Regions from separate parts of the Streptomyces lunaelactis genome, predicted to be linked through region 1. Evidence: riboswitches for the same ligand, from Rfam matches in the RefSeq annotation. Region 1 holds a riboswitch; each other region holds the start of a gene.
The links. Region 1 has a riboswitch for cyclic di-AMP ahead of SLUN_RS36585 (LysM peptidoglycan-binding domain-containing protein). Riboswitches for the same ligand answer to the same signal wherever they lie in the genome.
Positions count from the first base shown of each region.

Region 2: linked by a shared signal. The riboswitch ahead of SLUN_RS15990 (LysM peptidoglycan-binding domain-containing protein) and the one ahead of SLUN_RS36585 (LysM peptidoglycan-binding domain-containing protein) in region 1 are both predicted to bind cyclic di-AMP.
Region 3: linked by a shared signal. The riboswitch ahead of SLUN_RS18740 (M23 family metallopeptidase) and the one ahead of SLUN_RS36585 (LysM peptidoglycan-binding domain-containing protein) in region 1 are both predicted to bind cyclic di-AMP.

Region 1 covers NZ_CP026304.1:7,997,248-8,007,581, reverse strand. Annotated here, with positions in the region: gene SLUN_RS36620 (NHL repeat-containing protein) at 1-616, opposite strand, end outside; gene SLUN_RS36615 (mycothiol transferase) at 889-1,398, opposite strand; partial or broken gene SLUN_RS36610 (hypothetical protein) at 1,732-2,133, shown strand; gene SLUN_RS36605 (DUF6158 family protein) at 2,244-2,489, shown strand; gene SLUN_RS42155 (ATP-binding protein) at 2,500-3,972, opposite strand; gene SLUN_RS36595 (NAD(P)/FAD-dependent oxidoreductase) at 3,969-5,627, opposite strand; gene SLUN_RS36590 (hypothetical protein) at 5,626-5,811, shown strand; gene SLUN_RS36585 (LysM peptidoglycan-binding domain-containing protein) at 6,001-6,831, opposite strand; cyclic di-AMP (ydaO/yuaA leader) riboswitch at 6,836-6,994, opposite strand; gene SLUN_RS36580 (DUF1996 domain-containing protein) at 7,635-9,017, opposite strand; gene SLUN_RS36575 (saccharopine dehydrogenase family protein) at 9,417-10,334, opposite strand, start outside.
Region 2 covers NZ_CP026304.1:3,543,885-3,554,218, reverse strand. Annotated here, with positions in the region: gene SLUN_RS16000 (cytochrome P450 family protein) at 1-434, shown strand, start outside; gene SLUN_RS15995 (LysM peptidoglycan-binding domain-containing protein) at 582-1,490, shown strand; cyclic di-AMP (ydaO/yuaA leader) riboswitch at 1,789-1,970, shown strand; gene SLUN_RS15990 (LysM peptidoglycan-binding domain-containing protein) at 1,975-2,646, shown strand; gene eno (phosphopyruvate hydratase) at 3,004-4,287, shown strand; gene SLUN_RS15980 (FtsB family cell division protein) at 4,416-4,895, shown strand; gene SLUN_RS15975 (DUF501 domain-containing protein) at 4,948-5,481, shown strand; gene SLUN_RS15970 (Ppx/GppA phosphatase family protein) at 5,478-6,404, shown strand; gene SLUN_RS15965 (NAD(P)/FAD-dependent oxidoreductase) at 6,794-8,176, shown strand; gene SLUN_RS15960 (class I SAM-dependent methyltransferase) at 8,442-9,731, shown strand; gene SLUN_RS15955 (ABC transporter permease) at 9,825-10,334, opposite strand, start outside.
Region 3 covers NZ_CP026304.1:4,119,225-4,129,558, forward strand. Annotated here, with positions in the region: gene trmB (tRNA (guanosine(46)-N7)-methyltransferase TrmB) at 1-509, shown strand, start outside; gene SLUN_RS18735 (PrsW family intramembrane metalloprotease) at 638-1,972, shown strand; gene SLUN_RS18740 (M23 family metallopeptidase) at 2,064-3,116, opposite strand; cyclic di-AMP (ydaO/yuaA leader) riboswitch at 3,128-3,283, opposite strand; gene SLUN_RS18745 (PP2C family protein-serine/threonine phosphatase) at 3,624-4,709, opposite strand; tRNA gene SLUN_RS18750 (tRNA-Met) at 4,974-5,047, opposite strand; gene SLUN_RS18755 (MerR family transcriptional regulator) at 5,158-5,907, opposite strand; gene SLUN_RS18760 (RNA polymerase sigma factor) at 5,968-7,200, opposite strand; gene SLUN_RS18765 (YciI family protein) at 7,197-7,610, opposite strand; gene SLUN_RS18770 (response regulator transcription factor) at 7,830-8,606, shown strand; gene SLUN_RS18775 (sensor histidine kinase) at 8,603-10,105, shown strand; gene SLUN_RS18780 (hypothetical protein) at 10,161-10,334, shown strand, end outside.

The DNA.
Region 1 (10,334 bases):
CGGGCACCTTCACCACCCGGTCGTTCACGAAGTCGGAGATGTAGAGGTCACCGACGCGGTCGAGTGCGAGTCCCCACGGGTGAAGCAGGCCGGTGGTGGGGACGATGGTCTGCGGGCCACCGTCCGCGGGCAGCTTCACCACCCGGTCGTTGAAGGAGTCGGCGACGTACAGGTCACCGCCGGCGCTGATCACCAGCCCGAGCGGGCGGAGCAGGCCGGTGGTGGGGACGACGGTCTGCGGGCCGCCGCCGGCGGGCAGCTTCACCACCTGGTTGTTGCCCGTGTCGGAGATGTACAGGTCGCCGGCGGCGTCGAGCGCCATCCCGGTCGGGCGGACCAGACCGGTCGCGGGGACGGTGATCTGCGGACCGCCGCCGGCGGGGAGCTTCACCACTCGGTTGTTGCTGTAATCGGAGATGTACAGCGGTGCGCCGCCGCGGGTGGGTACGGCGGCCGCGGCCGTCGGCCCGACGGGCACGAGTCCGGCCGCGCACAGCATCACGACTCCCGCTGCCGCGGCCAGCCGGTTCCGCCACAACCGGCGTCCCGGACCGGACGGTTCGGACGTTTCCCGCGTGCACGACTCGACGGAATCGGGCGCTTGAGAGCGGCCCATGAGACACCCACCTGTTCTGGTCGGCCGGCCCGATGCCGTACCGGCCGGCAGAGACGGCCGGCGCCCCCGGCGCAGTACATCGAGGAGGCAAGGGAGCGCCTTTGACGTGATGGGCCGTCACCGAGCGGCGGTGGTCACATGCCGCGCCGGCGGCGGTCCGTCAGCCGCCGACCTTAGGGACCATCACCCGACACCTGGCGTGCACCACGCCATCGGCCGCCCGGCATCCACCCCAACGGCAGGGACAGGACGTGGCCTCGGCGCCGGGCTTCTCAGCGGCGCTCCAGCGATCCTCGGACGAATGCCGCCTGGCCGGCGTGCTGCAGGTCGTCGGCCAGGACGCTGATCAGCCGGACGCCCAGGGTGACCGGCGGGGACCAGGACGCGTCCACAACGCCGTCCAGCGCCGCGTCGTCGAGCCCGCGGACGAACCGCACGGTCTGCTCGTGGACGGCGTCGTAGTAGCCGAGCAGGAGTTCGGCCGACTGGACCCGTACCGCGGCGACCTGCTTGCTGGAGTGGCCGTACCCCGTCGCCTCCTTGGGGAAGGGCAACTCGAAACGGGCCGCCCAGTCCTGGGAGAACCACACCTGCTCCACGTCGGCCGCATCGGCCACATGGTCGTCCTGGATACGCGTCAGATGCCACACGAGCCAGGCGATCGAATTCGCGTCCGCGTCCAGCCGTGCGTTCACATCCTCCGGCGAGAGCCCCTCGACCGCGCCGTGTACCGCCTCCCGAATGCGCTCGAACCCATCTGCCAGCAAGTCTTGGCTGTTCATGCACCGATCCTCGGTCCTGGGCCAACCCGGCGAGTGAAAGTGTCCCGGAACCACTATGTACCGCCCGCGTGGCTCCGGTACCGGTGAACCGGGCCGGGTTCATCCTCAACGGTGCGGATATTTTCGGCCAGTAACCCTCCTGAATATGCGTCACATCTGCCCGGAACCTTGTGGTGACATGAATCAGAAGAAGCGGATACTCATAGACTGGGGCCATCCAAGATTGAACAAATCGCTCTCCCGGGAACCGCTTCACAGCACGCGCGCCACATCGATGCAACGAAAGGGCGGCAGCGGCCGCCTCGCGACGAAAACGGTGCAAGGAGAGCAGCCGTGCATGACGAATTCCTGTGTCACGTCACCGCGTACGGAGTGGCTGGAGGCCGGCGGATCGGCGTACCTCTGGGGACCTATCGTGCGCCCACTCTGCCGCTCGCGATGTGGTGGCTGCGCGACCGCGCCACGTGGATCGCCGAGAGGCTCGATCCCACGCCCGACAGTCCGCACTTCCCGGCCGAAGCACTCTGCCCGATAGGTGCGCACGTCCCCGATGTGCCGGGCCTGCTGCGCGCCTGGCGCGACGACAACGCGTGTCAGAACAGGATCGCTGAACAGCTGGCCGGCGGCCGGCTCATCCGCTACACGGTCCACGACGAGGTGACCGAGTACGAGCTGCTCGCCGAGTCGGTCGACGCCCTCCGTATGCACCGGGCTGTCCCTCGACTGACGGCACCTCCCACGGGCCTCCGAAGTGCCGGCACGCCCACGGCCACGACAGGTTCCGGAAGAGGGCGCATCATGGTCGTTGTGGATGAGTTCACGAATCTGCTGGAAGGAATTCCCCGATGAGCGACGCCGGGGCCGGCCACCGAGGCGTGGAGCCGGCCGATCTCGACGACCAGCAGTTGATGCGGGAGCTCGAGACCATTCACCGCACGCGGCACGACACGTTGCTGCACGGTTCACAGAACGCACTCGTGGCGCACAGCATCCGCATGACGGAACTGGAGGCCGAGTACCTGAAGCGGCACGCGAATCGCCCCGTGGCGAGCGGCAGGACACGGCACGGAGCCCGCGCCAGGACCGACTGAGCGTCCGGTTTCAGGAGTTCTCGGCAGTGGCGGGCGACGGTTCCTCGTCGTGCGAATCCGGCGTGATCGGCAGGCAGACGCGGAACCTCGTGCTGCCCGGCTGCGAGTCCACTCTGATATCGCCGTGGTGCTTGTTGACCACGATGCGGTAGGAGATGTCGAGGCCGAGCCCGGTACCCTCACCGACCGGCTTCGTGGTGAAGAAGGGCTCGAAGATCCGCGGGCGAATGTCGGCCGGGATGCCGGGGCCGGTGTCGCGGACCTCGACGAAGAGGCGGTCGGCATCGCGCCAGGTGGCGATCGTGAGCGTGCCGCTGCCGTTCATCGCGCCGAGGGCGTTGTCGATGAGGTTCGTCCAGACCTGGTTGAGCTCCGCACCGTACGCCGGGATGGGCGGCAGACCGCGGTCGTACTCCTTCACCACGCGCACGCCCGAGGGGATCTTGGCCTGCAGCATCACCAGCGTGGCGTCGAGGAGTTCGTGGATGTCGACGGGCTGCTGGGCGGCGCGGTCGAGCTGGGAGTACTGGCGTGCCGCATCGACGAGGCCGGAGATGCGGTTGACGGCGTCCTCGATCTCCCCCATCAACAGCTCGGTGTCGATGGTGTACGTCAGCCACCCCACCGCCGCCTGCCGGTTCTCGTCGCCCAGGCTGTCGGTCGCCTCGGACAGCCATGCGGGGTCGATGCCGCCGGCGACCAGGACGGGGGCGATGTCCCAGGCCCGGTCGATCTCGTGGTCCTCGAGCCAGTCGGTGACCTCGTCCTCGGCGTCGGAGGCTTCGATCGCCGACAGCTTGGGGGCGTTGGAGGCGCGTTGGACGGCCGCGTCCTGCATCTCGACCAGGTGGTGCAGACGGGTGCCGTCCACCCGGCCGTCGGCGATGAGGGCGAGCTTGTGGCGCATCTTGGTGACCCGGTCGCGCAGGGTGTCGGTGGCGCGTACGGCCGCGGCCGCGGGGTTGTTGAGCTCGTGGGTGAGCCCGGCGGTGAGGGAGCCGAGGGCCTCCAGTCGTTCGCGTTCGCCGATGATGGTGTTGCTGGCACGGGTGCCGAAGAACAGGCCTTCGAGCAGATGCAGCGCCATGGGGAACCAGGTGCGTACCGCGTGGGCGAACTCTTCGGCGGGCAGCACGAAGAGTTCGACGTCGGTGATGGCTCGCAGCGTGTTGGGGTAGACCTGGTCCACCCGGTCCCCGAGGTAGGCCTGCGTGGCTCCGCTGTAGACACCTACCTGCTCGGTGCGGCCGAGCTCGATGTCGTCGCCGTGGAGATGGCGGACCATGGCGACCGTACCGCTGAGAAGTACGAAGAAGCAGGTGGCGGCCTCGCCCTGGGAGTAGACGGGCGCTCCGCCCGGCCGCACCTCGACGCTGCCGCGCTCGGCGAGCCACGCCAGCTGTTTGTCGTCGAGGGCCTCGAAGAGGAACAGGGTCTGCAGTTCGGCCGGGGTCAGCTTGTCGCGCGGGCTCGGGGCATTCATTGCGCCTCCATGTAGCGGTGCACCAGGGAGACGGCCATGGCGCCTTCCCCGACCGCGGATGCGACCCGTTTGACCGATTCGGCCCGTACGTCGCCGGCGGCGAAAACACCGGGCACACTGGTTTCGAGGTGGTAGGGGTCCCGTGACAGCGGCCATCCAGCGGGGCGCGCTCCCTCGGACAGCAGGTCGGGACCGGTGAGCACGAAGCCCCGTTCGTCACGGCGGACGACGCCGTCCAGCCACCCAGTGGGCGGTTCGGCGCCGATGAAGACGAACAGCCACGAGGCATCGGTCGTTCTCACGTCGCCCGTGCGGTTGTCGCGCAGGGTCAGTCGCTGCAGGTGCCTGTCGCCCTCGCCGCCCGCCACCTCGGTGTGCGGGTGGACGTGAATGTTGGCGATGCCGTCGATCTGCTGGACCAGGTAGTGCGACATCGACCTGGCCAAGTCGGCTCCGCGGACCAGGAGATGGACGCGGTTGGCATAGCGGGAGAAGTAGACGGCGGCCTGGCCGGCGGAGTTGGCGCCGCCGACGATGTACACGTCCTCCCCCGTGCAGTTGGCTGCTTCGAAGGACGCCGAGCCGTAGAAGACTCCGGCTCCGGTGAACTCGTCGAGGCCCGCCCCCTCCAGCCGCCGGTACGACACCCCCGTCGCCAGGACGACGGTGTGCGCCCCGATCGAGGTCCCGTCGCTGAACCGCAGCACCCGGCCCGCCCCTGCCGCTTCCAGTGACACCACTTCCCGCGCGCTGAGGATCTCGGCGCCGAAGCGGGTGGCCTGCCGACGTGCCCGGTCCGTCAGCTGCGCCCCGGACACTCCGTCGGGGAAACCCAGGTAGTTCTCGATACGGCTGCTCTGGCCGGCCTGCCCGCCGGTCGCGCTCCGCTCCACCAGCACCGTTCGCAGCCCCTCGGACGCCGCGTAGACGGCGGCGCCGAGCCCTGCGGGGCCCGCGCCGATGACGACGACGTCGTAGAAGTCGGCGGCCGGGGTGGTGCTCAGTCCCACTTCGGCGGCGAGCTCGGCCTCGCTCGGCGCCTGCAGGGTCTTGCCGTCGGCCGTGATCACCAGCGGCACGTCGTCGGCGCTGAGACCGGCCGCGTCCAGGAGCCGCCGCCCTTCGGGTTCGTCCGCGGCGACCCAGCGGTAGGGCACGAGATTGCGGGCGAGGAATTCCCGTACGGCGAAGGACGGCGCCGACCAGCGGTGGCCGACGATCCGTGTCTCCCCCACCGCCAGGTCGGGCGCCGCCGCCCACAGCTCCAGCAGCGCGTCCAGCACCGGGTAGAGGTTCTCCTCCGGCGGACTCCACGGCTTGAGCAGGTAATGATCGAGATCGACGATGTTGATCGCGTCTATGGCCGCGCCCGTGTCGGCGTACGCCGTCAGAAGCACCCGTCTGGCCAGGGGGAAGAGGTCCATGGCCGCTTCCAGAAACTGCACGCCGTTCATCGTCGGCATGCGGTAGTCGGCGATCATCACGGCGAGCGGCTCGCCGCGCAGCTTGACCTCCCGCAATGCCTCCAGGGCCTCTGCACCCGAGGGCGCGCGGAGCACGCGATACCGGTCGCCGTACCGGCGCCGGAGGTCGCGGGCGATGGCTCGGGAGACTCCCGGATCGTCGTCGACGGTCAGGATGGTCGGCTTCGCCATGCCCACCATCATGCGCCGCACCGATCACGAATGCGATGCGAATGCGGAACACGACCGGAGTAAGGGCTCGGGCGGCGATCTTCGGCCCGTCGCCATGCAGCCCCTCCGTGACCTGAAGGTCACGCTCGTGGAGCGCCGTCACGTCGGCCCGGTCCGTGCGGCGAGCGCGATCTGTTGCGTTTGAACCTTTCGGCTAAAGAGTCGGTGCGGTGGTACGGGCCAGGCCGGGCCGCAGATCGACGTCGGCGAGCACGTCGCAGCAGGCCGCGCCTGCCCGAGCTGCGGGCGGCAGCAGCCGGGATCGGGGCCGACCTGCACATCTCGGGGCGCTTCACGGGGATCCCGGCGGCCCGAGCCGCCGGGACCCAGAACGTCAGTAAGGTCCGTTGACGTTGTCGATCGAGCCGTACTTGTCGGCGGCGTAGTTGCACGCGGCGGTGATGTTGGCGACCGGATCAAAGCTGTCCATCGCCGTGCCGGGCACGTGGTAGGCCAGGAAGGTCGGCTGGATGACCTGCAGGAGCCCCTTGGACGGCGTTCCGGCGGCGGCGTTGGAGTCCCAGTTGTTGATGGCCAGCGGGTTGCCCGCGGACTCGCGCATGACGTTTCGGTGGATGCCGTCGTAGCTGCCCGGTATGCCGTGCCGGGCCATGACGTCCAGCGACTCCTTGATCCAGCCGTCGAGGTCATTGGAGTAGGCCGCGGGCTTGGAGACGACGGCGGCCTTCTTGGTGGACAGGGTGGACGTCCGCTCGGAACGGTCGGCCCGCTGGGAGGAGGATGCCTTGGACGCGGACGCCTTGGCGGAGGGCGCCTTGGCGGAGGGCGCCTTGGCCTTCTTACCGACGGTCAGCTCGAGTCCGGGATGAATCAGCCGCGGGTCGTCACCGACAGCCTTCCGGTTGTCCTGGTACAGCTTCTTCCAGCCGCCGCTCACGGCGAGCTGGTCCGCGATCTTGGAAAGGGAGTCCCCCGCGACGACCGAATAGGTCGTGGGGCCCGCCTTCTTCGCGGGGGCCGGCGCGGCCGCCGCGATGGCCGGTGCCACGGCCTTCTCGACAGCAACGGGCTGCGCCTGCGCCGCGCCGGCAGCGGTCGCGCCGATCACCGGAAGGACGAGTGCGGCGCCACCCGTGCCCACGACGGCGAGACCCCGGGTGAGTGAGCTGGACTTGGGGCGACGGTGCTTACCCTTTGCGGGCATGACGAATTCCTCTCCGTCGCCTGCGAGGTGAGCTGTCGGGTTCGGGCTGGAGATGCCCGGCCGCAGTATGAATGCGACTTCACCCCAAGCCGTTCCGGATTCCGGATCGGCGGCTTACCTGGGTCCCCCGCTCCTGCCGTACGTGAGTGGGTCGGTTCGGTTTCCGGATGGCGGCAGGATTCGGCGGTCCATCCGGATTGCCGTGACCGTAAGCGAGATGCACCGGAGGGAACAAGCCCTGAATTCAATAGGGCATTCCGCGAGGAGGATCCGCCGCGAGAATATCCCTTGATCCATCCCGAGCGGGAAACTCAACTTTCTTTCTGTGGAACGGGACTGGGCTCATCGGCGCTGTCCACAAATCGCCATAGACGTGACCCATTTCACTGGAGGCAATGCGGAACGGTGTGCCGTGCGGCAGGGCGCGAGAGAAAGATATTTCGCGCGAGTACTACCAATTCAGGCATCATGCGAAATATCAGAGCAACTGCCCACGCAGTAACTTTTCGGGCGAAACGTCACTGCCGGAACGCTTTCTCGACCAAGGTCGCGCAGCGAGTCGCCCTGGCGGACCGCGAAACGCCCCGCGGTTCGCACCACTATTCGCCGCTGTAGGCAAATATGGAGGCTTATGCCGCCTCTGTCCGTTTATCGACCGGCCGCCCCAGACTCTCGGCCGCCGGGACCCTGCTCCTGGGCCTGCGCCCACGCGGTGAACGCCTGAGTGCACAAGAGCGGGGTCCCCATCGTCGACGAGAGGAAACGGGCGGGCGGCGTGGCATCCGCCGCGCCGGATCCGGACGTCAGCCGCACCTACGGCCGTTGTTGATGCAGCTCACCGCTTTCCTCATCAGCGACGCGGACATCACGTTGATGAAGTCGCCATGGTCCGTCACCGGCTTGTGCAACTGCTCAGGGAAGCTGTCGACGGCGAACACGGAGCCGGGCGCGATCTTGTACGTGATCCGCTGGACCAGTTGAGGAATGGCCCGGAATCCCTTCGGGCACGCGCCGTTGGGGCGCGCGAAGGTCACATGCGTGCGGTGGTTCGCGCTGTCGGTGTTCTGGCCGTCCCAGCAGCTCTGGAAATTGAACGTACGCACCACGTTGCTGCCGCGCGGGCACAGCGGGTATTTGTCCTTGAGCTGTCGGTTCTCGAAGCCGGTGCAGCTCCAGGATGCGTTGGCATTGGCTGTTCCATTGGTGAACGCCTTGGCGTCGCCGGTGATGATGCGCAGGAATGTGGGCATCGCCGTGACTTTGCCGACGGGACTGCCGCGGAAGGTGAGTTGCACGGAAGCGGGCTGGAGAATGCGTCCGACGTTGCCGTCCTGTCCGCCGCCGGGAAGATTGGCGTCGGCCTCGATCTTCCCGTTGCGCAGTCGCAGCACCGGCCAATAGTGCGTGGAGCGGTCGCCGTTGGTGCACGTCGTATTGGCGGTGGCCAGGTCGTCATTGGTGGAGAAGGCATCGGTCTCGAGGTTGCCGACGTAGTCGTGCATGTGGTGGGCGCCGTTGCTCACACCGGGGGCGACGATGACGTTGTCGGGGTTGAAGTGCTTGTTCTCGTTGCGACCGCAGCGCGACTTGAAGGTGCCACGGGAGGCGTTGCTCCGTACGCGGGGCTCGGCGACATTGGGCCGCACCTTGCGGATGTCCACGAAGTCCGACCTTCGGGGACCCGTCTGCCCCTGACCGCCCGCGGCCGGCGCGGAGGCACTGGCAGCAGGGGCGCTCGGAGCGTCAGATCCGGAACCGGCCGCGGAAGCGGGGGCCACATCGTCCTTCTTGACCGTGCAGGACGCCAGCGAGTCCATCCCCTGGGGCCGGCTCGAGACCCGCTCGATCTCGGCGGCGATGCGGTCCAGAGTGCCGCGGCGCTGGGAGGACAGCGGATCCAGTACGCGCGTGCGTACCCACTTCTGGTCGGCTTGAGCGCCGCCGGTGGCGAGTTGCCGATAGGCATCCGCGACCTGGCTGTCCAGCTGCGCGAGTTCACCGTCCACGGCCGGCCGCGCCTGCTCCGGCACACTCGACAGACGGACCGCGACGTCCGGACAGTTGATGGTCATCGGCGCCTGCCAGCCTGCGGCCTTCGTGGAACCCCGGGCGGCCGAGGCGTCGTTGTCCGTCATCAGGAGAGCCCCGCCCCCCACGGCCATCGCTGTCACCCCGGCGACAGTCATGCCGATCAGTCTGGACCGCTTGTGTCTCTGTCTGTACCTCATCAGTCCGCCCCTCTTGATTGCCGTCGCACACCGTGGGCTTCATGCCCCTCGGCCGAGTCGGGCCGTACTCTCGCCCGCTCCGGCGGAAGACACAGCACAACGCAGAGGGATACGGAAACCAGGATGGTTCTGCTCAGTCGAAGCGGAAACTCGCTGAAACTCCGTGCGCCGGGCGGGCGTCGACGGGCTCTTGCGGACGGCGGAAGGGATCACGCCGTCGCGGAGATGATACGGATCAGAACAGTAGCGCCAATTCGGGGGCGCGGGCCCCACTTCACCTGCGAGACGGCGCCAGCCGGCGCCGGTACGCCGAGTTGGTCCAGACCTATTGACGCACACAGCACCGGCGTTGGGCTGTCACTGCTCGCGCATGCCCCAGGGTGAACCGTACTCGGTCAACAGGTCCAGGAAAGGCCGGGCGGGGAGTGCCTCGGGACCGAGGACGCCGCTGCCGGACCAGGTGCCGGCGGCGATCAGTTCCAGGGCCACGACCGGGTTGATCGCGGTCTGCCATACGACGGCCTGGCAGCCGTACTCGCGCATGGACCACTGGTTGTCGACCACGTGGTACAGGTAGACCTCGCGCGGGCGGCCGTCCTTGGTGCCCTTGACCCAGGTGCCCGCGCACGTCTTGCCGTGCATGCGCTCCCCCAGGGCTGCCGGGTTGGGCAGGCAGGCGGCGACCACGTCCCGCGGAGAGACGTGGACCGTGCCCGATCCGTCCGCCGCGGGCACCGGCACCGGATCGGTGCGGTCCAGGCCCAGCTGGTGGAGCGTCTGCAGCGTACCGATGAAGTCCGCACCGAGGCCGTACTTGAAGGTGACACGTCCCGCGTCCACCCACCGCGGCACCAGGAGAACCTCCTCGTGCTCGACGTTGACGCACTCGACGGGCCCGATCCCCTCGGGGAAGTCGAAGACCTCCGGCTCGCTGAAGGGGGCGGTGGTGAACCAGCCCCGGCCGGCCTCGTAGACGACGGGCGCGTTGAGGCACTCCTCGATGGTGGTCCAGATGCTGAACGAGGGCGCGAAGTCGTAGCCGTCGACGGTGAGGTTCGCCCCGTCGCGGATGCCGATCTCCTCGATCTCGTCGAAGAGTTCCTCGGCGGCGTGCCGGGCGAAGACGTCGGACAGTCCCGGCTCGACGCCCATGCCGACGAGGGCGAGTGATCCGGCCTTCTCCCAGTCCGCGGCCCGCTCGAACTGGGCGTCGCCGAGCTTGACACCGCAGAGCTCGTACGGGCGCTCCGGGTGCGGGCGGGACAGCGACATCGC
Region 2 (10,334 bases), 4.5 Mb from region 1:
GGTACGACGGACCGGTGGAGCTCGCGACCTGGCGGTTCGCCACCGAGCCGCTCAGCCTCGGCGGGCAGGACATCGCGGCGGGCGATCCCGTACTCGTCGTACTCGCGGCGGCGGACCGCGACCCCGAGCGGTTCGCGGACCCGGACACCCTGGACCTCACCCGGCGCGACAACCAGCACCTCGGGTACGGGCACGGCATCCACTACTGCCTCGGGGCGCCGCTCGCCCGGCTGGAGGGCCAGACGGCCCTCGCGACCCTGCTCCGCAGGATGCCCGACCTGCGGCTTGCGGGAGATCCGGCCGATTTGCGGTGGCGTGGGGGGCTCATCATGCGTGGATTGCGTACTCTGCCCGTTGCTTGGGGGTCTGGGGGTCCCCCCGGGAGGTCGACTGCGGCACACCCGGACGGATCTGACGAGCTTTCAGGACTGTGACTTTCACGTTATCTCCGCTGTATCGACTTGTGACTTGCGTGTGAATACGGCTACGTTCACCGTCGTCCCACCAGTCACGTCGGTTACGTGAGTCAGGTCCGTAATCACGTCTGCAGTCACGTCTGTAGTCACGCGAAAGGCAACCGCATGCGCTCCGGGAACGGACGGCACCGCCGACCCCGCCAGGCTCCGGCCATCGTCGTCGCGGCAGGGGTGACGGGATCGGCCATCGCCATTCCACTGCTCGGCGCGGGGTCGGCCTCCGCCGCCGACGCCGCCACTTGGGACCGCGTCGCGGAGTGCGAGAGCGGCGGCATGTGGAGCGCCGACCTCGGCAACGGATACTACGGCGGCCTGCAGTTCTCGCCGGAGACCTGGCAGGACTTCGGCGGCACGGCGTACGCGCCCAGCGCCGACCTCGCCAGCCGCTCCCAGCAGATAGCCGTCGCGCAGAAGGCCCTCGACGCACAGGGTCCCGGGGCGTGGGCCGGTTGCGCGGCCCTCGCCGGGCTGACGAACGACGGCGCCGCGACCGGCGTCGACCCGGGCGCCATGCCGACACCGGGGCAGGGCGCCCCCACCGAGCCGGCCGCGCCCACGACGCCGCCCTCCGCCGAGCCGTCCAGGACGGCGAAGGCCTCGAAGCCCGCCACGGCCACTCCGGACTCCACCGAGGCCGGTGCCGACGCGAATGCCGACAGCGGCAACGGCAAGCACCGCGGCACCCCCGTCGAGACGGCCGAACCCGGCAATACGACTGAACCCGGCAATACGGACAACGAGCGCGAAGCCGGCCGCCACGCCTCGCGAGGTGACGGTGCGGCGCGCGACGGAGCGGGCAGTACGGACGAGACAGGCGAAGCCGGTCAGGCCGGCAACGCGGACGCGGCGCCCGGCGACTACACGGTCCGCGCCGGTGACAGCCTGTGGTCCATCGTCGACGAGCAGAAGCTGCCCGGCGGCTGGTCTGCGCTCTACAAGGCGAACGAGAAGACCATCGGCGGCGATCCCGACCTCGTCCTCCCTGGCCAGAGCCTCGATCTCGGCCGGAAGTAGCCGCAGTCCGGGCGCAGTTCGGGCGCGGCGCGGGCGGCGGTTCGCGGGCTTATGTCCGAGTCTGTCCAAGTGAGACAAGGGTCTCTTTGTCCCAACTGCCGCATCTCGCCCGGCGGAACCGTACATTCCGCCCCTCACCTGCGGAAACGGATGTTCCGCAAGGGGCAGGATGGGCGTTTTCTCCCCGATGTTCGCCTTTGAACATCGGGGAGCGCTGTGTCTACGGTCTGAACCGCTCGCCATCGCGGGCACCACTGACCGTCACGCCGAATCCTGCCGTCGGTCGGGGGGAGCAGTCGTCGCGAAAGCGCCGAAGGCAGGAGCGGGGGACCCAAGGTAAGCGCCGGGCCCGGCTGTTGAGAGACGTACGCAACGGCCAAGGACCGGCTTGGGGTGAAGCCGCGCGCTAGGACGCGCGGCCGGGCAACTCACTTGGCCCGAACCCGACAGCTCACCTCGTAGGCGTCGGTGAGGAGAGAGTTCCATGCTGTTTTCCAGCAAGGCAAAGCACCGCCGCCCGTCCAAGGTCACCCGTATCGCCGCCCTCGCCGGTATCACCGGTGCGGCCGTCGCCGTCCCGCTGATGGGCGCCACCTCGGCCTCCGCCGCGACGACCGCCGAGTGGGACCAGGTCGCGCAGTGCGAGTCCGGCGGCAACTGGTCGATCAACACCGGCAACGGCTACTACGGCGGCCTGCAGTTCTCGGCCTCCACCTGGGCCGCGTACGGCGGCACCGCATACGCCTCCAGCGCCGACCAGGCCTCCAAGTCCCAGCAGATAGCGGTCGCCGAGAAGGTCCTGGCCGGCCAGGGCAAGGGTGCCTGGCCGAGCTGCGGCGTCGGCCTGTCCAACGCCGCGAACGACGCCGGCTCCGCCGCCGCGCAGCCGAAGGCGCAGCCCGCCCCGAAGCGCGCCGAGGCTCCCACCACCCGTTCCGAGCGCCCCGCCGCCCCGGCGAAGTCCGCGAAGCCCGCCAAGGCCAAGGACGTCAAGAAGGGCGACGGCGAGTACAAGGTCAAGGCCGGCGACACCCTCGGCAAGATCGCCGAGGCCGAGAAGGTCAAGGGCGGCTGGCAGAAGCTGTTCGACCTGAACAAGGACATCGTCGACGACGCCGACGTGATCTTCCCGGGCCAGCAGCTCCACCTGAGCTGACCCGAGGACCCGAGGACCCGGAGCCCCAGGACTCCGGTGGACCCGGCGGCCCACCGAACCCTGCGGACCCTGCGGACCCCCGTCCCCCACAGCCACCCCGGTCCGGCGCGCATTCCCCCGTACGCGCCGGGCCGGGGTTCTGCCTGTCACGGCCACGCTCGCGCCTGCCGGTCACCCCTCCTCGGCGTTACCGACAGGTAGTTCACCTGCCGTTTGTCCGGCGTCGCGAGTCTTCGGGCCCTTTTTCGTCCCAGCGGGCGGGCATCGGCCGGCCGATGCCCGCCCGCCGGATAGGCTCATGGCGCAAGGCCAAAGAGACCCTGCACTTCAAGCGTCACATCCCAGAAGGAGATGCTCGTGCCGTCCATCGACGTCGTCGTAGCCCGGGAAATCCTGGACTCCCGAGGCAACCCCACGGTCGAGGTCGAGGTTGGCCTCGACGACGGCAGCACGGGCCGTGCTGCTGTTCCGTCCGGCGCCTCCACCGGTGCGTTCGAGGCTCTTGAGCTCCGTGACGGTGACCAGAACCGCTATCAGGGCAAGGGCGTCGAGAAGGCCGTTCTCGCCGTGATCGAGCAGATCGGCCCGGAGCTCGTCGGTTACGACGCCACCGAGCAGCGTCTGATCGACCAGGCGATGTTCGACCTGGACGCCACCCCGGACAAGTCCTCCCTCGGCGCCAACGCCATCCTCGGCGTCTCCCTCGCCGTCGCGCACGCCGCCTCCGAGGCCTCCGACCTGCCGCTCTTCCGCTACCTCGGCGGCCCGAACGCGCACCTGCTGCCCGTTCCGATGATGAACATCCTGAACGGCGGCTCGCACGCCGACTCCAACGTGGACATCCAGGAGTTCATGATCGCGCCGATCGGCGCCGAGTCCTTCTCCGAGGCCCTGCGCTGGGGCGCCGAGGTCTACCACACCCTGAAGAAGGTCCTGAAGGAGAAGGGGCTCTCCACCGGCCTCGGCGACGAGGGCGGCTTCGCGCCGAACCTCGACTCGAACCGTGCCGCGCTGGACCTCATCCTCGAGGCCATCAAGCAGGCCGGTTACGCCCCCGGCCAGGACATCGCGCTCGCGCTCGACGTCGCCGCGTCCGAGTTCTACAAGGACGGCACGTACCAGTTCGAGGGCAAGTCCCGCTCGGCCGCCGAGATGACCGAGTACTACGAGGACCTCGTCGCCTCGTACCCGCTGGTCTCCATCGAGGACCCGCTGTTCGAGGACGACTGGGCCGGCTGGAAGGTGCTCACCGACAAGCTGGGCGCCAAGGTCCAGATCGTCGGCGACGACCTGTTCGTCACCAACCCCGAGCGTCTGGCCCGCGGCATCGAGGAGGGCTCCGCGAACGCCCTGCTCGTCAAGGTCAACCAGATCGGTTCGCTGACCGAGACCCTCGACGCCGTCGAGCTCGCCCAGCGCAGCGGCTTCAAGTGCATGATGTCCCACCGCTCCGGTGAGACCGAGGACGTCACCATCGCCGACCTGGCCGTCGCCACCAACTGCGGCCAGATCAAGACCGGCGCCCCGGCCCGCTCCGAGCGCGTCGCCAAGTACAACCAGCTGCTGCGTATCGAGGAGATCCTCGACGACGCGGCGGTGTACGCGGGCCGCTCGGCGTTCCCGCGGTTTCGCTCGAACTGAATAAGCTCGAACTGAAACAAGAGGAGGCAGGGGCCGTTCGCGCTCCTGACGCCCTGTCGTCCGTACGTCCCCGGCCACGGTCCCGTACCGTGTCCGGGGACGTACGCGCGTAAAGGGGAGGCGAGACCATGGCACGCAAAGGGGACCAGGACCGGTTCTCCACCTCGACCAGGCTGCGGCTGCTCGGTGAGCAGACCGCCGCTCGCGTCTACCGTTCGCAGAACCGCAGGCAGGCCCGCCGCTCCCGGCTCACCGGCCGGGCGGCGTTTCTGGCCCTGGTGGTCTGCTCGCTGGTCGTCGCGCTCGCCTACCCGATGCGTCAGTACGTCTCCCAGCGCTCCGACATCTCCGACCAGGAGCGCCGGATGGACGAGGCCAAGCAGCAGGTCGAGCGGCTGAGGGACGAGAAGGCGCGGCTCCAGGACAACCTGTACATCCAGCGCCTGGCCCGTGAGCACCTGCACATGGTGCTGCCGGGCGAGACCGGATACACCGTGATCGACCCGGAGGCCGCCGAGCAGCGCAGTACCGACGAGGGGACGGCGGACCGCCCCTGGTACTCGAACGTCTGGGACGGCGTCGACCACGCCGACCGCAACAAGCAGTAGCAGCCCGTAGAAGCAGTAGCGGCAGTAGAAGCACCGCTGGAACAAGGCAGGCATGGAAACCCCTCCTCCCACCACCGCACCGACCGAGCCGACCGACGCGGACATCGCCGCGTTCAAGCAGCAGCTCGGCCGCCCGCCGCGCGGACTGCGCGCGATCGCGCACCGCTGCCCGTGCGGACAGCCGGACGTCGTCGAGACCGCGCCGCGGCTCCCCGACGGCACCCCCTTCCCGACGCTGTACTACCTGACCTGCCCGCGCGCCGCGTCGGCGATCGGCACGCTCGAGGCGAACGGCGTCATGAAGGAGATGACCGAGCGCCTGGCGACCGATCCGGAGCTGGCCGCCGCGTACCGCGCCGCCCACGAGGACTACATCACGCGCCGCGACGCCATCGAGGTGCTGCAGGGCTTCCCCAGCGCGGGCGGTATGCCCGACCGGGTGAAGTGCCTGCACGTACTGGTCGGCCACTCGCTCGCGGCCGGCCCCGGGGTCAATCCGCTGGGCGACGAGGCGATCGCGATGCTGCCCGAGTGGTGGAGCAAGGGCCCGTGCGTGGCACCTTGTGAAGAAGGGGACAAGAAGTGACCCGGGTCGCCGCAGTCGACTGCGGTACGAACTCCATCCGGCTGCTCGTCGCCGACGCGGACCCGGAGACGGGCGAGCTGATCGAACTCGACCGGCGGATGATCATCGTCCGCCTCGGCCAGGGTGTGGACCGGACCGGGCGGCTCGCGCCCGAGGCGCTGGAGCGCACCTTCGCCGCCTGCCGCGAGTACGCCGACGCGATCAAGGAGTACGGCGCGGAGAAGATCCGCTTCGTGGCCACCTCCGCCTCGCGCGACGCGTCCAACCGGGACGAGTTCGTACGAGGGGTGCTCGACATCCTGGGCGTCGAGCCCGAGGTGATCACCGGGGAGCAGGAGGCGGAGTTCTCCTTCACCGGCGCCACCAAGGAGCTCACCGGGCGCACCGACCTGGAGAAGCCGTACCTGGTCGTGGACATCGGCGGCGGCTCGACGGAGTTCGTCGTCGGCGACGGCCATGTCCGCGCCGCGCGCTCCGTCGACATCGGCTGCGTACGGCTGACGGAGCGGCACGCCCCGAGCAGCCCGGCGACCCCGGGGCAGATCACCGCGATCCGCGCCGACATCGACGCGGCTCTCGACGTGGTGGAGGAGAGCGTCCCGATCACCGGGGCGCACACCCTGGTCGGGCTCGCGGGTTCGGTGACCACGGTGGCCGGCATCGCACTGGACCTGGAGACGTACGACTCGGCGGCGATCCATCACGCGCGGATCTCCCTGGAGCAGGTCCAGGAGATCACCGGCGCGCTGCTCAACTCCACGCACGACGAGCGCGCGGCGATCCCCGTGATGCACCCGGGCCGGGTCGACGTGATCACCGCCGGGGCGCTCGTCCTGCTCACGATCATGCAGCGGACCGGGGCGCGGGAAGTGGTCGTCAGCGAGCACGACATCCTCGACGGGATCGCCTGGTCCATCGCCTGACGGGCCCCTCGGGGACCGCCTGACGGCCCTCGGGCGACCCTACGGCGACCGCCTCGCGACGAACTTCGTGAAGTTCTTCACAAGGAAAAGGGCCCTGATGGGTGCTGCGGGGGGCCGAAAGCCCCCCGCCGCCCGTCCCTTGGGCTCCGGAGCGCACATTCCGGGCGGTTCCACGGGTGTTACGGCGGCGTGAACCGGGCCCGTGGTCCACTCGGGGCGACCCCTTAGGGCCAGCTCACGAGGGGTGAACAACGTGTGCCACCCCACCGTGGTTCCCCTCGGGCGCCATGACCTCGATCACGGCGGCCGCGCAGTGTAGCAGAGGTGGGTCCATAGCTTGTGAAGGGGCTCACGAGCACCCCCTCCTAGGGGGGTGGATACTCGATGGCATGAGCACCACGGAGCGTCCCAGGATCCTCGTTGTAGGCGGTGGGTACGTAGGCCTGTACGCAGCTCGACGCATTCTGAAGAAGATGCGTTACGCGGAAGCGACCGTCACGGTCGTGGACCCGCGCTCGTACATGACGTACCAGCCCTTCCTCCCCGAAGCTGCCGCCGGCAGCATCTCGCCGAGGCACGTCGTCGTACCGCTGCGACGCGTACTGCCCAAGGCCGAGGTGCTCACCGGTCGCGTCACCACCATCGATCAGGACCGCAAGGTCGCCACGATCGCCCCGCTGGTCGGCGAGGCGTACGAGCTGCCCTTCGACTACCTGGTCATCGCGCTCGGCGCGGTCTCCCGTACCTTCCCGATCCCCGGCCTCGCCGAGCAGGGCATCGGTATGAAGGGCATCGAGGAGGCCATCGGCCTGCGCAACCACGTACTCGAGCAGCTGGACAAGGCCGACTCGACGACCGATGAAGAGGTCCGCCGCAAGGCGCTGACCTTCGTCTTCGTGGGCGGCGGCTTCGCCGGCGCGGAGACCATCGGCGAGGTGGAGGACCTGGCGCGGGACGCCGCCAAGTACTACACGAGCGTCAAGCGCGAGGACATGCGCTTCATCCTGGTCGACGCGGCCGACAAGATCCTTCCCGAGGTCGGCCCGAAGCTGGGCCAGTACGGCAAGGAGCACCTCGAGGGCCGCGGCATCGAGATCTACCTCTCCACGTCGATGGACTCGTGCGTGGACGGTCACGTCGTGCTGAAGAACGGCCTCGAGGTCGACTCCAACACCATCGTGTGGACGGCCGGCGTGAAGCCGAACCCGGCGCTGGTGCGTTACGGCCTGCCGCTGGGCCCGCGCGGCCACGTCGACACCACGACGACGCTGCAGGTCCAGGGCACGGACTACATCTGGGCCGCGGGCGACAACGCCCAGGTCCCGGACGTGGCGGCCCGCAAGGCCGGCGTCGAGAACGCCTGGTGCCCGCCGAACGCCCAGCACGCGCTGCGCCAGGCGCGGGTCCTCGGCGACAACGTGATCTCCGGTATGCGCGGCTTCCCGCAGAAGAAGTACGAGCACGCCAACAAGGGCGCGGTGGCCGGCCTCGGCCTGCACAAGGGCGTCGCGATGATCGTCATGGGCAAGGTGAAGATCAAGCTCAAGGGCCGGCTGGCCTGGTACATGCACCGTAGCTACCACGGCTTCGCGATGCCGACGTGGAACCGCAAGATCCGGGTCTTCGCGGACTGGACGCTGGCGATGTTCCTCAAGCGCGAGGTGGTCTCCCTCGGTGCGATGGAGTCGCCGCGCGAGGAGTTCTACGAGGCGGCGAAGCCGGCCCCGGCGGCGTCGGCCGCGAAGCACGAGGCGGAGAAGGCGAAGGCCTAGGCCCTGTCCGCCTGAGTACGTGTCACCCCCGAAGGGGCCGTCCGCCATCCGTGGTGCGGGCGGCCCCTTCGGCATGCGCGGGACTTTCGCCCGCGCCCGGTACGGGGCTCCGGCACGTGCATGCGGGCATGTATTTTTCCCGGATCTTGCCTGACGCGGGGAAGCGGGCACGGCGGTCGCATTGTTCACTGAATTGCACCATGCGGCCCATTGCGGGCGTGGCGTGGAGCAGTTCTGGGGAAACACCGTCACGGAGGTGTGCGCCATGGCCGACGCCGCGCTGCGGCTGACCACTCTTGCCGAGGAGTTGCTGGGAGCCAGTCTCCCGGTCCGTATCCGGGCCTGGGACGGCAGTGAATCCGGCCCCCCGGGAGCTCCTGTCCTTGTCGTCCGGCACCGGCGCGCGCTGCGCCGGCTTCTGTGGCGGCCGGGGGAGCTCGGGCTCGCCCGGGCCTGGGTCGCCGGGGAGATCGACGTCGACGGCGATCTGTACGAGCTGCTCGACCTGCTCGCCGGGATCGTCTGGGAGCGCGGCGAGCAGGGGAAGAAGACCGTCCACCCCGTCCGCGACCCCCGGCTCCGGGCCGCCGTGCGCGGGCTGCTGAGGATCGGTGGCGTACTGCCCCCGCCGCCCCCGCCCGCCGAAGAGGTCCGGCGGCGCGCCGGGCCGCTGCACACCAAGCGCCGCGACAAGAAGGCCATCAGCCACCACTACGACGTCGGCAACGACTTCTACGCGCTCGTGCTCGGGCCGTCCATGGTGTACTCCTGCGCCTACTGGGAGGACGGCGGGAGCCTCGAGGACGCCCAGCGCGACAAGCTCGACCTCATCTGCCGCAAGCTCGCCCTCAAGGAGGGCGACCGGCTCCTCGACGTCGGCTGCGGCTGGGGCTCGATGGCCGTACACGCCGCCCGTGAGTACGGCGCCCAGGTCACCGGCGTCACCCTCTCCCGGGAGCAGGCCGCCTATGCCCGCAAGCGCATCGCCGAGGAGGGCCTCACCGACCGGATCGAGATCCGCGTTCAGGACTACCGGGATGTCAGGGACGGTCCGTACGACGCCGTTTCCTCCATCGGCATGGCCGAACATGTCGGCATCGTCCACTACCACGAGTACGCCGACCAGCTCTTCTTCCTCCTCAGGCCCGGTGGCCGGCTCCTCAATCACCAGATCGCCCGCCGCCCCGAGCGTGACGAATCCGCCTACCACGTCGACGAGTTCATCGACCGGTACGTCTTCCCGGACGGCGAGCTCGCCCCCGTAGGACGCACCATCACCACCCTCGAGGAAGCGGGCTTCGAGGTGCGCGACGTCGAGTCGATCCGCGAGCACTACGCCCTCACCCTGCGCCGCTGGGTCGAGAAACTGGAGGCCGACCGGCGCCGGGCGACGCGGCTCAGCACCCCCGGCCGTGCCCGCGTCTGGCGGCTCTACATGGCCGCGTCCGCGGTCTCCTTCGAGCGCAACCGGATCGGCGTCAACCAGATCCTGGCCGTGAAGACCCCGGAGAGCGGTGCTTCCGGGCTGCCTCTGCGAGCCCGTACCTGGAACTGAGCCCCTGGATCCGAGTCCCGCCGTACGAGGGCGCACGCAAGGGGCCCCGCGACCGACTCCCGGTCGCGGGGCCCCGATGCGTACAGCGGGGACCTATTCGGTCTTGATCGCCGTCAGCATGTTCAGCCGCGCCGCACTGCGGGCCGGCCACAGCGCGGCCAGCACGCCGACCACCCCGGCCAGCAGCAGGAAGATCCCGATCCGCTCCCACGGCACGACCAGCGCGTACCCGGGGATCTCCGACCTGATCGTCTCGCCGATCGCCCAGGCCAGGAAGGAGCCGAGTCCGACACCGATCACCGCGCCGAAGAGCGAGATCACCACCGCCTCCAGGCGGATCATGCGCTTGACCTTCCGGCGGTCCAGGCCGATCGCCCGCAGCATGCCGATCTCCTGCTGGCGCTCGAAGACCGACATCGCGAGGGTGTTGATGACACCGAGCACCGCGATGATCAGGGCCATCCCCAGCAGCCCGTACATGATGTTCAGCATGGTGTTGATCATGCCGCCGAACATGTTCCGGATGTCCTGCTGGTCCATGATGCTCATCGCCGGGTTGTCACCCAGCGCGTTCACCAGCGCCTGCTCGTTCGCCGCGCTCGC
Region 3 (10,334 bases), 3.9 Mb from region 1:
TCGGGTTCGGGATGGGCGAGGCCACCGCGCAGATGGCCGCCGAGGACCCCGGCACCGGGGTTCTCGCCGTCGACGTGCACACCCCCGGCCAGGGCAATCTGCTCGGTCTCGCGGAGCGGAACGGACTGTCCAACATCCGGGTCGCCAACGGCGACGCGATCATCCTGCTCCGGGAGATGCTCGCGCCCCGCTCCCTCGACGGGCTGCGCGTCTACTTCCCCGACCCCTGGCCCAAGAAGCGCCACCACAAGCGGCGGCTGATCCAGCCCGAGTTCCTCACCCTCGCGGCGCAGCGCCTGAAGCCAGGCGCCGTCGTCCACTGCGCGACCGACTGGGAGCCGTACGCCGAGCAGATGCTCGAGGTGCTGTCCGCGCACCCGGACTTCGAGAACACCCGGGACGACGGCGGCTACGCCCCCCGCCCCGGATTCCGGCCCCTGACCCGCTTCGAGGGGCAGGGCCTGGACAAGGGGCACAAGGTGCGGGACCTGCTGTTCCGCCGCCGCTGAGCGGCCCCGGGGACACCGCTTGGACCGTGTCCGGCCATCCTGCCGGCCCGGCGCTCCCGGAGGCGTAACCCTCGGTAGTGCCCCGGGCCCCATCGCCAGTTGTCAGTGGCCCTCGTTAGGGTCAATAGGTGTCCGAGTCGCCCCCGCAGCACCCCCCACCGCATCCGGCGGTCCCGGCGTTCGAGCGGCAGCCGCTGTTCGACGCCGTGCCGGAGCGTTCCCGGTGGCGCTACAAGCCCCGCCGCGTCTCCCGGCTCTGGCAGAGCAAGGCCGTACGGGCCGGGGCGCTGATCACCCTCCTCGCCCTCTCCGGCCTGGTGATCCTCGCGCTCGTACGCGAACAGACCGGCACCCAGGGCTTCCTGGTCGGCCTCGCCCTCGCGACCCTGCCCGTCCCGCTGCTCGCGGCGGCCTTCCGCTGGCTGGACCGGGTCGAGCCGGGACCCTGGCGGAATCTGCTCTTCGCCTTCGCCTGGGGCGCCTTCGCCGCCGCCCTCGTCGCGATCATCGCGAACTCCTTCGCGACCCGCTGGATAGCCACCGCCACCGCGGACCCGGCGAGCGCGGACACCCTCGGCGCGACGGTGATAGCCCCGATCGTCGAGGAGAGCGCGAAGGCCGCCGCGGTGCTGCTCATCTTCCTCTTCCGCAGACGGGACTTCACCGGGATCGTCGACGGTGTGGTCGTGGCGGGCTTCACCGCGACCGGCTTCGCCTTCACCGAGAACATCCTCTACCTGGGCACCGCCTTCGGTGAGGACCAGGAGATAGGCGCATCGGGGCTCGCCTCGGTGACCGCGGCGACCTTCTTCGTACGGGTCGTGATGTCGCCGTTCGCGCATCCGCTGTTCACCGTGCTCACCGGCATCGGCTTCGGGATCGCGGCACTCGCCACACAGCGCCAGAAGATCCGCCGGGTCGCCCTGCCCCTGCTCGGCCTCGCCCTCGCGATGGGCATGCACGCCCTGTGGAACGGCTCGGCGTCGCTCTTGGGCCCCTTCGGCTTCTACGGCGTGTACGGGGCGTTCATGGTCCCCGTCTTCGGACTGCTGACCTGGCTGACGATCTGGACCAGGCAGCGCGAGCTGCGCACGATATCCGCCGAGCTGCCCGCGTACGCCGCGGCCGGCTGGCTGACGGCCGCCGAGCCGCGCGCGCTGTCCTCGATGCGGGCACGCACGATGGCGCGCGACGTCGCCCGGCGGATGCACGGCCCGGCCGCGGCGCACGCCGTGTCGGAGTACGAGACGTTTGCGACGTCCCTGGCCTTTCTGCGCCACCGGGCCCACCGCGGCGCGGCGGGCCCGGACTTCGTGGAGCGCGAGCAGGAGCTGCTGCACCATCTGTGGCAGCGCAAGGAGGTGGCCGCGCCCGCGCTGACGTACGCGGCACGGGCGACGGGCCGGGTGCCGGTGCCGCCGCCGCACCGCGACTACGGCGGCTACAACCCGTACCGCAGCTAGGGTCTTTCGTTTTGGTCAGGCCGGGCGGCAACGCGCGGCGCCCCTCGCACCGTTCGGTGCGAGGGGCGCCGTAAGAAGAACCGAGAAGAGCTCAGACCGTGAGGCCCTTGTCCCGCAGCCAGGTCATCGGGTCGATGCCCGTGCCGCCCGATGTGTGGACCTCGAGGTGCAGGTGCGCGCCCGTGACATTGCCCGTCGCGCCGACGCGGCCGATCGTCTCGCCCGTCGTCACCTTCTGCCCGACGCTGACCGAGATCGACGACTGGTGGGCGTACCAGACCTCCGTACCGTCCTCGAGCTCCAGGACCGTGCGGTAGCCGTACGAACCCGACCAGCCCGCCGCCGTGACGGTGCCCGTGTGCACCGCCTTGAGGGGCGTGCCCGTCGGGGCGGCGAAGTCCAGGCCGGTGTGCTGGCCCGAGGCCCACAGGGAGCCGGACTGGCCGAAGGTGGAGGTGATCGTGTACGAGGAGGTGGGGAGCGCGTAGCTCTTCGCCAGCTGCGCGAGCCGCTCGGCCTCCGCCTTGGCCTCCGCCGCCGCCTCGGCCGCCTGCTTCGCGGCCTCGGCCTTCGCCTCCGCCGCCGTCTGCTGCCTCTTCGCCTCCGCCGCGGCCTGGTCGGCGGCGAGCTTCTCCGCCGCGGCCTTCTCCTCGGCGGCCGCCTCGGACTGCTGCTGCTCGGCCTGCTGGAGGATCCGGGCGCGCAGGGCCTCCCCCGCGCCGGCCTCCTGGTCCACGCCGGTCCCGCCGGAACCGGTGTCCGAGGCCAGGGACATCGCCGTGAGCGGCGAGGCGTTCCCCGGCTCCTCGTCGGAGGAGTCGTCGGACATCAAGGAGCCGACGCCCGGCAGGGACTTGGCGTCGGGCAGGTTGTCCGCGATCGAGTCGGGAAGCGATATGGAGACCGGTGGCTTGTCCTGCGCGGTGGCCATGCCACCCGCGCCGACCGCCGCGATCACACCGACGCCCAGCACAGTGGAGCTGCGGGCGAGTCCGCCGCGCTGCTTCATCACACGGTGCCGACCGCGCACCGGACGGACGGAGTCCTCGGTGGGGTTCCATTCCTCCCATGCCCGCTCCGCCACCTCGTCACCGAAGTAGTCAGAATGCAGAGGGGCTACTGGGGCAGGGTTGTTGGACGCCACGGAGGCGTACTCCTTTCCTTCCTTCTCGCCTACCGGGTTAGCTGACGGGTTCGGAGCAGGAAGGTCTCCTACGGGCGCTTCAACCGCGAAAAAAGCGGCAAAAGGTGCCCGATTCACCCCAATTGGTGGTTCCCCGGTTCCCTTGCGGAATTCGGCGCGTGCGCACGGTGCCGTCTCTTGCGACGACTGGGACGACCGCGCTGCGTTATCGAACGTTAATAGACACCAGGGCCGGATTCCAAGCTGTTCCGACTGATCATTAACAACATCGGCCGGGACTTACCGGGACACATGCAGGCGGAGCCGGACGACTTGATCGCCCCTCAGGTCACTTCACACTTCTGACGGTGCATCAAATGTTATGCGGAGGGGTGTCCTTCGATTACACACGGTGCGCGACCAGATTCTGTCCGGTTGATCAGGCGGATGAGGGAGCGGCCCGCCGACGAGCGCGCGGTGGCCTTCACCGGCCCGCACGGCCGAGCATTCAGCGGCTGACCCGACCGCTCACTCGCTCTCCTCGCCCTTCACCACGGGTACGGTCCTGCGGCGGTCCGGCTGCCCCTCGGCGGGGCGGCTGACCGCCAGCAGCGCCATGTCGTCGGTGGAGCCGCCGCCCGTATGCCTGCGTACGTCGTCGACGATCGCGTCCAGCAGTTCCTCGGGCCCCGGAAAGAGCCGCCCGGCGAGCCGTTCGCCCGGGTCGTAGAAGACGCCGCGGCGGTCGCGCGCCTCGGACACACCGTCCGTGTACAGGAGCAGCGTGGCCCCGGCGGGCAGCGGATACTCCCCCGCCCGGTCCGGCCACTCCCCCAGACCCATCCCCAGGGGCAGCGCGGCCTTGGCCGGCCGCAGGCTGTCCAGGCCCCCGTCGGCGTACAGCACCAGCGGCTCCGGATGCCCGCGGTTCACCAGCCGCACCACACTGCGGGCGCGCGGGATCTCGCCGAGTACGGCGGTGGTGAACCCCTCGACGGATTCCAGACCTGCCCGCCGCTCGCCCTCGCGCGCCAGCGCCCGCTCCAGGCGCCCGGCGACCCCTTCGAGCGAGCTCTCCTGCTCGGCGGCCTCCCGGAACGCCCCGATGACGATGGCCACCGACTCGACCGCCTCCATGCCCTTGCCCCGGACGTCGCCCACGATGAGGCGTACGCCGTACGGAGTGTCCTGTACGGCGAAGAGGTCACCGCCGATGAACGCGTCCGCCTGCGCCGCCTCGTACCGCGCGGCGACCTGCAGCCCGCCGATCCGGTCCGCGGGAGTGGGCAGCACGGCCCGCTGCGCGGTCTCGGCGATGACGCGGGCGGAGGCCAGCCGCTCCCCACCGAGCCGTACGACCCGGTTGATGAGCACCGCGAGCCCGGCGACGGTGACGACGGTGCCCACCTCCGTGCTGGAGGTGACATTGCCCAGGGTGCGGTTGTAAAGCTCAAGACCGACCGCGGCGGCGATTGCCGCGACGCCGGTCAGCACGGTGTTGAGCAGGGAGAAGAACGGTGCGGCGATCAACGGTGCGGCCGCGAGGAGCGGCGAGGCGGTGAACCCGGCCGGCGTCGCGAGATCGAAGACAACACCGCCGATGATCATCATCATGGGCAGGACGCGGACAAGGCGATTGGCGTTGCCGCCGCCGTCCTGCTCTCGGTGCACCACCAGTGATCTCCTGCCTGGTCCACCCACAGCCGCGGACGGTACCGCGCTCTTCCCAGGCTGGCCGCAGCCGCGCCGGGCGGCGACTCACCGTCGGCCAACCGGGCGACGACCTCATGGGGCCTCAGGTCCTGTCCGGCCGATCTCGCCGGGCCGGGTACGACACTGGCCCGGCACTCTGATCGAGTGCCGGGCCAGTGTCTTCAGTAGCGGGGACAGGATTTGAACCTGCGACCTCTGGGTTATGAGCCCAGCGAGCTACCGAGCTGCTCCACCCCGCGCCGTTGAATGCAACCTTACGCCATCCGGAGCAAGATCAACTCCACCCTGCGAAGGGGGCCCGAGGCAGGCAGCTCACTGCCGGGAACGGCCGGGTCCGCCCGCGGGGCCGTCACCCGTCCGTGAGGTGCCGCTCCCCGTACACCTTCATCGCGTCCCGGACGAAGGCAGCGGTCCCCTCACCGTGCCGGTCGTAGTTGACGGTGAAGCGGGGGTCCGCGACGTACATCTCGCCGAGCCCGGTGAAGTACGACCTGGTCGGCGTGACCGTGATCGACAGCCACTCGTACTGCCGCCGCGTGATCGCCTGTACCTCGTCGCTGCCGGCCGCCTTCCCGTCCTTCAGCGCCTGCGCGAAGTCCTGGGCGATGGCGACCTGCTGCTCCTGGAACTCCCGCTTCTGCCGCGCGCTGAGCGAGCGCCACCAGCGGTCGCCCTTCTCGTACGCCTCCCGGCCCCAGCGCTCGGTTACCTCCCGCTCGTACTGCGTGTGATCGAAGCCGTCGAGTACTTCCTCGGCCATGAGCTCCTCCCCTTCCTCGGTCTTGTGGAGAGTGGTCCGCACCGAGGCGATCTGCCGCCCGATGCGTACCCGTTCCTGCTCCAGCAGCGCCAGATGCGTCCTGAGCGCGGCAGCGGTGTCCCGCTGGCCCTCGAGCACCTCGGCGATCGCGGGCAGTGGGAGCCCGAGCTCCCGCAGCAGCAGAATGCGCTGCAGCCGTACGAGCGCGTCCTGGTCGTAGTAGCGGTAGCCGTTGCTGCCCACGCGGCTGGGCTCGAGCAGCCCCAGCTCGCCGTAGTGCCGCAGCGTGCGGCTCGTCGTCCCGGCCCGCCGGGCAATCTCCTGGATCGACCACTCCATGCGCTTCACGTTAAATCTTGACGTTGCGTAAAGGTCAAGCGCCGAATCGGGGGTCCCGGCTCAGGGCAGCAGCCGGGCCGCGCGCATCTGCAGATAGCGCGTCTCGGGGACGCTGAGAGTGCGCTGCGCCGCCAGCCGGTACGCGGCTCGCGCGCCTTCGGTGTCCCCCGCCTTCTCCAGCAGATGCGCGCGTACCGCGTCGAGCCGGTGGTGGCCCGCCAACCGGTCCTCCAGCTTGGCGACTTCGGCCAGCCCGGCCTCAGGACCGTGCACCATGGCGACGGCCACGGCCCGGCCGAGTTCGGCCATCGGCTCGGGGGCACGGCGTACGAGGATGTCGTACAGGGCGAGAATCTGCGGCCAGTCGGTGTCATCGGCGCGAGCCGCCTCGTCGTGCAGCGCCGCGATCGCCGCCTGCAGCTGGTAGGCCCCGGCCGGCCCCTGCGACAGCGCCTCCTCCACCAGGGCGGAGCCCTCCGTGATCGCCTGGGGGTCCCAGCGGCCGCGGTCCTGCTCGTCGAGCGGGATCAGTTCGCCGTGCGGTCCTGTGCGGGCGGCGCTGCGGGCATCGGTGAGCAGCATCAGCGCCAGCAGCCCGGTCACCGCGCCCTCCGTGGGCAGCAGCCGGCGTACGGCCCGGGTCAGCCGGATCGCCTCGCGGGCGAGGTCGGCGCGGTGCAGATCGCGGCCGGAGGTCGCCGTATAGCCCTCGTTGAAGATCAGGTAGAGCACCTGGAGCACGGCCGCGAGCCGCTGGTCACGGTCCTCGGTCACCGGCTGCCGGAAGGGCACGCCCTTGACCTTCTGCTTGGCCCTGCTGATGCGCTGCGCCATGGTCGCCTCGGGGACCAGGTGCGCGCGGGCGATCTCGGCCGTGGTCAGACCCCCGACGGCCCGCAGGGTGAGAGCGATCTGCGCGGCGGCGGTCAGCTCGGGGTGACAGCACAGAAAGAGCAGGGTGAGGGTGTCGTCCTCGGACGGGGCGCGGCTCTCACCGGGTGCGGGCGCCGTGAAGGCGTCGCGAGGCGTGAGCTGTGCGACGGTCTCCTCCCGCCTCCGCCGCGCCTCGTCGCTGCGCAGCGCCTCCGTGAGCCGCCGGGACGCGACCTTGATCAGCCACCCGCGCGGATTGTCCGGCAGACCCTGCTCCGGCCACTGCTGCGCGGCCGCGAGCAGTGCTTCCTGTACGGAGTCCTCGGCCAGATCGAAGTGCCCGTACCGGCGCACCAGCGCACCGAGGACCTGCGGCGCGTGGGAGCGCAGCAGGTCCTCGACGCCGGTCGGACGTCTCACACATCGCCTCCGCTGTCCAGAATGGGCCGGATGATCACCGGGTAGTCCGGGGTCCCTTCGGGAACCGGGCACAGCGCGACGCGCGCGGCGATCTCGGTCACCCGGTCCAGGCTCTCGCAGTCGAGCACCCAGTACCCGGCGAGGAGCTCCTTGGTCTCGCTGTACGGACCGTCCGTGATCACGGGCCGTCCGTCCTTGCCGGCACCGACGAACCGGGTCTGGGCGGGCTCGGCAAGACCGTTCCCGTCCACGAGCTCACCGGACTCGGACAGGTCGTTGTTGACCGCGCCCATGAAGGCGAACATCGCCTGCAGATCCTTCTCGCTCCAGGCCGGGGCGTTGGCGGACGCCTCGCCGCGCATCGCTTCGTAGTCGGCCTGCGTGCCCTGGATCATCACCAGATACTTCATGATTCGCTCCCTCGGATGCGTCGCCGCCCCTTGTGGGCAACTCTCACAGGGGACGTCGCGGCCGATGACGGATTCTCGACACGTCGCGGAAGATTCTTTCGGAACCACTCCTCGGAACCACGCCTTGGAACCACTCCGGGGGAGCGGGCGTCGGGACCACTCGGGGACGCATGCGCCGGGACCGATCGGCGGCGTGGCATCAGGGAGGGAGGGGCACGAATGGACGGTGGTACCGGCCGGGGCCGGGTCCTGGTGGTCGACGACGACTCGGCGATCCGGCGTTCGCTGGAGCGAGGACTGCGGCTGGCCGGCTTTGCGGTGGCCCTGGCCGAGGGGGGACGGCCCGCCCTGGCCCACGTACGGCAGCAGCCGACCGATGTCGTCGTACTGGACATTTCCATGCCGGACCTGGACGGCATCCAGGTGTGCCGGACGCTGCGCGACGACGGCAACGACGTGCCCGTGCTGATGCTGTCCGCGCTGGATGAGACGGCGGACCGGATCGCCGGACTGCAGGCAGGTGGCGACGACTACCTGGTCAAACCGTTCGCGTTGCAGGAGCTGGTGCTGCGGCTCGAGGCGCTGCTGCGCCGGCGACCGCCCAGGGACACGGACGTGGTCCGCATCGGCCCGCTGGTGCTGGACCCGGCGGCCCGGGAAGCACGGCTCGGCGACGAGCTGCTGCCGCTGACCCGGCGGGAGTTCGAGCTGCTCGAGGTCCTCGCGCGCAATGCGGGGATCGTGCTCACCAGGGACCAGCTGCTCGACCGGGTCTGGGGGTACGACTTCGAGGTGCGCACCGATGCCGTCGACACCTTCGTCAGCTATCTGCGGCGCAAGCTGGAGAGCGGCGGGCGGGCACGGATCATCCACACCGTACGGGGAGTTGGCTTCGTTCTGCGTTACGAGGGCGGCGACCGCGACGAGGACCGCAGCCGCGGCGGGGGCGAGGGCCGCGATGCGGGCCGCGACCGCGATGGGAGCCCGAGCACGTGAAACTCTCAACCCGCATCGCACTCGCCGTCGGTATCACCGTGCCGGTACTGGTACTGGCGGCCGGATGGCTGCTGCTCCAGCTGGTCGCCCGTGACCTGCACGCGGAACAGGACACCCATCTGCGGGAGCGCGCGACGCTGGCCGCCGCCGATGCCCGCCGACTGCTGCGGGTCACCGCCGCCGACCGGCCGGCCGCTGTCGAGCAGGCCCGTGAGCGGCAGTTGTACGCCTCGGCCCTGGATGTCGGCATCCGGCTGACCGGCCCGCAGGGCACCGTCTCGGGAGGCCCGCAGCCCGCGTCATCCCTGCCGCTCCCGGCCAGTGCGCCCAAGCCGGTCACCATCGAGGAGGGAAGCAGGAGCTGGCGGGTCCTGTCGGTCCGGGTACGGGGATCACGGCCGGGTGTCGAGGGCACCCTGTGGCTGTTCTCCCCCGATACGGGAAGCCAGGACCAACTCACCCTCGTACGAAGGCGCGTGGTGATGGTGGCGCTGCTGGCCGCCCCGGTGGCCGGCCTGCTGGGCCTGGCCGTCGCCTCAAGGGCGAGCCGCCCGCTGCGCAGGCTGCAGCAGCGCACCAGCGGCCTCGACCCGAGGGCCGACACGGCACGGCTCGACCACGCGCCGACCGGGGTCACCGAAGTGGACGACCTGGCCCGGACCCTGCAGACGGTGCTCGCCCGCTACGACGAACAGGCCGCCAGAACCACCGGCGCGCTGGCCACCGCCCGCTCCTTCGCGGCCTCGGCGGCCCATGAACTGCGCACCCCGCTGATGAGCATGCAGACGAACCTGGAGATCCTCACCGAGCACCCCGGCCTCGCGTCGTCGGACCGTACGGAGGTCCTGGACGATCTGCGCAGCGAACACACCCGGCTGCTGGGCCTGTTGGTGATGCTGCGGGAGCTCGGCCGGGGCGACCTGGTCGAGGCCGACGCGTTCGGCCCGGTGGACCTCGCGGAGGTGATCGACGCCTCGGTCTCCGACGCGCGGCGCAGGCATCCCACGGCGGAGATGGGCGTGCCGCAGGTCATGCCGCGCCTGAACGTCTACGGATGGGAGCCGGGCGTACGGACGATCGTCGACAACCTCCTGGCCAACGCCCTGCTCCACGGCAGGAGCGGCGACGGGCGGGCCCGTATCGACGTGGGCCTGCGCGCGGGTGGCCACGCCACGCGGCCGGTCGCGGTCCTGACGGTGGACGACCGGGGGCCCGGCATCCCACAGGCTCGGCGCGACGCGGTCTTCCACCGCTTCCACCGCGGCCCGGCCAGCCCCGGTTCCGGCCTCGGCCTCACCCTGGTCGCCCAGCAGGCGGCCCTGCACAGGGGGCACGTCCGCGCGCTGGACCGGCCCGGGGGCGAGGGCACCCGTATCGAGGTCCGCCTCCCCCTCCGAGGAGAGACCGCACCTGCCGTGCCGCCCCCCTTGCCGGCCGACCGGGACTGGCTGATCGGCACGGCCGAGTACCCACAGGGTTTCCACAAAGACGGCTCCTAACTTCTGGCCACGCGAAGGCACATCGGCCTCGCCCGGCTCCCGGAGGTACACCGCCATGAGGACCGCCAAAAAGACCGCCGCCCTGGCTCTCACGGCCGTCGCCGCGCTGCTCGCCACGACAGGGGCGGCCTCGGCCGACACAGGCACAGGCACAGGCACAGGCACGAGCACACCGGCACCGAAAGCCACACCGACGGGCGACGGCGCGCAGGCGCTGTGCAAGCGGGTC